Regions from separate parts of the Clostridium saccharoperbutylacetonicum N1-4(HMT) genome, predicted to be linked through region 2. Evidence: a T-box and tRNA genes for the amino acid it is inferred to sense, from the RefSeq annotation. Region 2 holds a T-box; the other holds one or more tRNA genes.
The links. A T-box is a leader RNA that pairs with one kind of tRNA and senses whether it is charged. The one in region 2 lies ahead of gltX (glutamate--tRNA ligase), so its partner is inferred to be a tRNA-Glu.
Positions count from the first base shown of each region.

Region 1: it has a tRNA-Glu gene. The T-box ahead of gltX (glutamate--tRNA ligase) is inferred to sense a tRNA for this amino acid. The anticodon was not compared.

Region 1 covers NC_020291.1:3,940,203-3,943,648, reverse strand. The annotation lists gene CSPA_RS28970 (SMEK domain-containing protein) at 1-168, shown strand, start outside; gene CSPA_RS17680 (hypothetical protein) at 223-1,338, shown strand; tRNA gene CSPA_RS17675 (tRNA-Glu) at 2,053-2,127, opposite strand; gene pdxR (MocR-like pyridoxine biosynthesis transcription factor PdxR) at 2,277-3,446, opposite strand, start outside.
Region 2 covers NC_020291.1:594,551-597,996, reverse strand. The annotation lists gene CSPA_RS02635 (flagellin N-terminal helical domain-containing protein) at 1-25, opposite strand, end outside; gene gltX (glutamate--tRNA ligase) at 408-2,069, opposite strand; T-box leader at 2,341-2,576, opposite strand; gene CSPA_RS02625 (hypothetical protein) at 2,900-3,446, shown strand, end outside.

The sequences.
Region 1 (3,446 bases), 3.2 Mb from region 2:
GACAGATCGGATTTGGATGATATTGGATTTTGTTATTACACTATCCAAGAGATAGAACATGAATATTACATAAATATCGAAAAAGAGTGTAGTGTTGAAGAAATAATGGATAGTATTATTAACTTAGAAAAAGTAATAATTAATAATAAACAACATAGTTGGCTATAAACAACAATTGCATTAATAATATAGTTGAACCAACTAATTTTAGAAGGAGCAAAAATGAGTAAATTAACAATTGCAAGATATAAAGAAGGATATATTGGGATTTCTGACTATAATAAAGATATTCATAAAAATGGTGAAATTTTCTGCCCATTTTGTAATCCACCTCTAGAGGTCACTGGAGTTGAAAATGATTTCTTTAGGGCTCTTCCAGGTAGAGAAGGACATAATTGTGGTAGACGTGTGGTTAAATATTTTGATGCTGATTGGGCAGGTAGAAAGTTAATTGAGACTTTGGGAGGTGAAAATGGAGAGGTTAAAGTTATTATTGATATAAATAGTCTGGAGAAGATAGGCAAAGACTTACATAAGATGAAGAAACCACAAAAGCCTGATGAAGATTGTTCAAAAGATGAAATTGAAATTTATAATAGATATACTACTTATAAAAAAGTTCTTAGAGATGTAGTGCGTACTGTGATACAGATGAAAAATTTTATTGAGAAGAATTCCATTGACAACTTAAATAAAATCAAATTTGTTTACAAAATGGGAACTGAGGAATTAAGAATAAATGAAGTAGTTAAACTTATTGATGAGATAGATCCTTCATTACATAATAAGGTTAAATTCATAATTTATAAAGTTGAGAGTGTCAAAATACGTGATGGCAAAATTTACATTAACTCATATGAAACTGAGTGGATAAATTTAGCTGTTTCATTTGCTTATCCTTCGAAAACAAATAAAACGGGGATAAAAAAGGATGATATTGTAATTGCTTTTGGAACTGTTAGTTATTATAGGCCTAAAAATAAATATTATTTGAATATATTAAATGATTTGAATATTGTAAAAACAGATGATGAGGCATTGAAGAAGTTATTTGAAAGTAAAGAAATAACAAAAAAAGATATTAATAAATATAGTACTAAAAATAAAATTACAGACAATATTGAAAAAGATGAAATAAAAATTAATATTAATAGTATGATAGTTCCCCAAACAATAGCATCAATCAAACATGAACAAAATGAGAACAATAAATTAGAATCGGTATCAATAGACAATATTAAGCAACCTATTATTGAAGAGAGTAATGATAAGGATAAGAAAAAAACTGGTTTTTTAAAAACAGCAATTATAGGATTAAGCAAATTATTTGGAAAATAATTTTAGTAAGAAATCCTAAGAAATCCAATGACATCTGAGGTTTAATATTATTAAGATTTTATTTACTAATGTCTCTATGTGTAACTAAAACTGCGTATTTAAGATAATGTTTGTATTAATATTTCGAAAATAACCTGGATGCGTTATATTATTCTAATATACAATACGTAAGGCTATTTTTTGTATTCTAAGATTTTAATTATGTTTAATTACAAATAAATATAATAGAATAATATAAGCTAGAATTTAATAAAACTATTCAGAACACACCTCTAACGTTGGAATTTATGTTCAATACTAGGTGTGTTTTGTTATTTTTAGAGATATTGCTCTAATTTATAGGTGGATTAGTGAAATTAAGTATAATCTATTTCAGTAAATTAATATATAAGAAAATGAACGATTATGATTTGTTGATGCCAAAAAACAAAATTAAATCCAGTTGTTGCAAATATTGTTGCAAAACAATAAAAAAGCTGCACTATAAGGCATCTAAACCAAATAATACAGCAATCTATCAATCTTAATGGTGCCGCTAGCCGGAGTCGAATCTATTAAAATAATAAAAACCTAAATAATAAATATAAAGACTATAAAATAAAATTTATACCACACAATTAGAAAATATCAATAAAAAAACTATGGTGTAAAAATGGTGTAAAATAATAAAAAACACCAACAATTTAGTTTCCTAAATGCTGATGTTTACTAAAATGGTGACCCATACGGGAATCGAACCCATGATTTCACCGTGAGAGGGTGACGTCTTGACCGCTTGACCAATGGGCCGTGCAACATAAATTAGTTTACACCTATTTTACTAATATGTCAATAATTTTTATATTTTTAATTTATCTTAAAATATTTTTGTCAAATTTTGATATTATATAGTTAGAGAGATTTTATATTATCTGAGTTATTTGAAGCCTTTAAACATACTAATACATATTATCGAACCAAGCTTTCTTTAGAAGTTTTATTCCATCAACAATATCTTGTTCTAGCATTGAGCCAAAACCAAGGAGAACCATATTATCTTTATATTTATGTTTTTGCATCCAAAATAATGAAACTGGATAGACTCGAACTGAGCAATTTTTAGCTGTTTCTATCAGAACTTTCTCTGTTAATCCGTTATTAACTTCTAGTAGAATATGTAAACCAGCATTCTGAGCATGAATGGTGACATTTTGGCCAAGAAACTCTTTAATAGCATTTATTAAGATATTATACTTTCTCTTATTTATTAGATATATTTTACGTAAATGTCTTTCATAATGTCCTAGCTTTATAAATTGTTGAATTATTTTCTGTTCAAGTAATGGGACTGGGGATTGATACATTTTAAAATTTTGATGAAACTTTTCTAATAAATTATTTGGCAAGACCATATAATTAATGCGTAAGCTTGGCGATAATGCTTTTGAAAAGGTTCCTATATATATAACTGTTCCATTAGAATCAATGCTTTGAATTGATGGAATAGGCTTTGAATTATATTTAAATTCGCTATCATAATCGTCTTCTATTATAATTCCTTGATTTCTTATTGCCCAATCCAGCAATTTTAATCTTTTGGCAATTGGTATAACAACGCCAGTAGGAAATTGATGTGATGGTGTTACATACACAATTCTTGATTTACTATTTTCTAATTCATTAATATCAATTCCATCTGCTTCTAAATTTATAGGGTTTACTTTATATCCATTATTAATGAAGATATCTTTTGCTCCAGTATAACCTGGATCTTCTAATGCAATTTGGTTAAAATCTTCCCTAAATAATTGGCATAACAGACTTAAACAATAGCCCATGCCAGAAGAAATAATTATCTGTTCTGATTTACAAGTTACTCCTCTGGATCTTTTTAAATAGTTCATAATTTCTATTTGCAATTCATTTTCTCCGGTACGGGAACCATATGATATCATATCTTCAGCATTTAAATTAGATAAGCATTTATTTGATATTCTTTTCCATATGCGTAAAGGAAAATCAGAAGCACTTAATTTGCCATATTCAAAATTATATTGATAATAGTCATCTGAGCTATTATCAAAGGAATTATAAATGTCATTAGAGAGGCTACTGTTTTTTTGTGTATT
Region 2 (3,446 bases):
CACTAATATTATGTTTAATTATCATGATAAATACCCCTAAATTAAAATATTTATCAACCAACTAACAAACTCATACTCTACCCTTTTTACCATTAAATAGTTCAGATTTTTATACTAATTAAAAAACCTCAATATTACTTCTTATATGAATTAATACACTTCATACAATTAATCCCCAATGTTATATATTTTACCACATTATCTATAATTTATATAGAATATATTGTGTTAAATTCTATAATAATGGATTTTTAGTAATTTTAATTTATATTTGAATAAAAAAAGAGCAAGAACTTTATTTGCAATATAGTTCATCATTCATTCTCCTAAACTCCAAAATTCCTAGACTTTGGTCATAAAAAAGGCATATAAGCTGAAATCTATATCAGCTTATATGCCTCTTTATCTTATAAACTTAAAAATTTATCAAATCTGTGTCTAGTATTTTCTTCACCTATTATTTGCATTATAGTGTAAATATCAGGTGAGTTTGTTCTATGAGTTAAGGCTGCTCTAACAGCTCCAGCAACATCAGAAATCATACCCTTATATTGATCTGGATTTGCTTTAAAGTCTTTTCTATTAGCGCAATATCCAAGTCTAAGACCAATTTCTTTTAAATCTTCAAACCAAGCTTCTTGGCTGTCTACATCAAATTTGAATTCTTTCTTATAAGTTTCTACAACTTCTTTTGCAGCTTCTAAGGTAACACCCTTTGGAAGTTCAATTTTATCTACTGCTTCTTTGTCAAATAATTCATCAAAGAAATAGAAAATCTTATCTTTTACTTCATCCCATTTAGCAAAATCTTTTCTTGGCTTTGGACCTTCTTTATCTATGTTGAAGATTTCTTTTGCCATAGCTTCATTTCCTGAAACTAATTTGAAAATTTCTTCATCATACTCCTTAGCCCATGCCACAAAATTATCATAAACATCAGTAGCTTTCATAGCAGCTATACGATCTTTAGATACATCATTTAACTTTACTAAATCAAATAAAGCTCCAGCTTTACCCATCTTTTCTAAATGAACTTCAAATTCATGATAATCAGTTTTTGGATTTTCAGCTCTCCATTCTTCATAAGTAGAATTTACTATGTTAAGTAAATACTCTACTACTGATACTATTGGGAATCCAACTTCCTTATAATATGAAACAGCAGCTTCAGCATCTTTTCTCTTTGAAAGCTTTCTCTTTGATCCACCATCTTGCTTCATTATTGTTGGAATGTGAGCATATCTTGGTGCTTCAAAACCTAAAACTTCAAATAATTGAACGTGTATAGGAAGTGATGATAACCACTCTTCTCCCCTTATTACATCAGTAGTTCTCATTAAGAAGTCGTCTATTGCATGAGCAAAGTGATAAGTTGGAAGTCCATCACCTTTAATAAGTACTACATCTTGATTATTTTCTGGGAAAGATATATCACCTTTAATTAAATCATGGAACTCAACTCTCTTTTCAGGGTTTCCTGGTGATTTTAATCTTATAATATATTTTTCTCCTTTTTCAATTCTCTTTATAGCTTCGTCTTCAGTTATATTTCTATATTTAGCATATTCTCCATAGTAACCTGGCGTAATCTTATTAGCAACTTGTCTTTCTCTAAGTTCTGCCAATTCTTCTGGAGTACAGAAATCTGGGTAAGCCAATCCTTTTATAAGTAACTCTTTTGCAAAAGTATTATATATTTCAGCTCTTTGACTTTGTCTATATGGACCATATTCACCTTTAAAAGTATCTTCTCCTGTCATACCTTCATTAAAATCCATACCAAAATTATGCATAGTTGCTATAGTATCTTCTATTGCTCCTTCAACTTCTCTCTTTTGGTCAGTATCTTCTATTCTTAAATAAAATACACCTTCACTTTGACTTGCTAATCTTTCATTTATTAATGCAGCAAATACTCCACCAATATGTTGGAAGCCAGTTGGACTCGGTGCATATCTTGTAACTCTTGCACCTTCTTTAAGATTTCTCTTTGGATATTTTTGAATATAATATTCAGTATTATGCTCTAAATTACCAAATATCATACCTGCTAATTTTTCAAAACTCATTTTATATCTCTCCTTTATTTTTTATGCACAAGGTATTAAAGGCCCCTTGTCATGGCGATATATACATAGCATTAAATGTTAATTGTCGGTTTTCAATTATCAATTGCCAATTCGAAATTATGTCCTAGACTTTGTTTTAATTTTTTAAGAAAAGCCATAGTTTTTCCTTCTCATTCATCATTTACTTTTGATAACCCTAGATTTCATAAGCCTCTCAGATTTCTGAAATTATATACTTTTATAGACATTAAAAAGCCTCTCATCCTAAAAAACTTAGGACGAAAGGCATATCATCTTCCGCGTTACCACCTAGATTGACCAAGCTATGAAAATAACTTAATCCACTCAATTATCTTTAAGGGAATAACCCCATAAATATACTACGCCAAACGGCTTTCTATTTATTACTCCAAAGCTTCCTTCAATAGTTCTAAATTCTAGGCTTCCACCATCCCCAGATCTCTTAAATTTAAAATACTATTTACTCCTCTTCTTCAACACACTTAAACATTTTTAATTATAATATATATCTTTTGATTTAAATTCTAAACTTAGTTTTAGAAATCCTGAAAGGATTTAATCAATCACTATAAATTGGAACCTATATATATTTACACATTACAATCCAATTATACCTTTTGAAAATACTAATGTAAAGATAAATTCATATAGTATTGATTTTCGTTCCTAAATTACGACTTTTAATGAATTATACTGTATTTTAATTCCCAAAATACGACTTTTAATGCAATATGTGTTTACTGTTTTGGATATTTATGTTATATTTAGTCGTAATTTCAAATAAATATAAAATGATGAGGAGAATTAAAATGAAAAAAATTAAAATGAAAATCGTTACATTAGGTTTATCTTTAATATTAGTGGCAGGTTCTTTGTTTTCACCAGTTTCTGTTTCTGCAAGAACAATGGGTGATCCATCAAATCAGATTGATGGTAAATTAAGCACCTTCTACCAAGGAGACATTGGTGATTGTGGTGCCGTTTCTGGAATACAAGCTTTAGCTAATAGTAAATATGGTAGAAGCTTATTACGCACAATGATTACAGTTAATGGTGATGATAGCTATACTGTTAATTTCAAATCTGGAATACAATCTGTATCACAAACAGATGTAGACAATGCAGGTATAACTGGAGATCTTGATGCCAGAGTTATAGAAGCTGGATTACAAAACGCTATGAATGTTTATAATGGCTGTTTTGCTTGTGATGTGTTTACAACAATTACAGGCTTTAAACAAAGTCAAGTTAGGGGAGCTACTTCTAAAACTAATCTAATGAATACTATGGCTTCAAAATGCGCTTCAGGTGATGGAATTACAGCTGCCTGTGATTTTACCATCGCTGATCCAGATA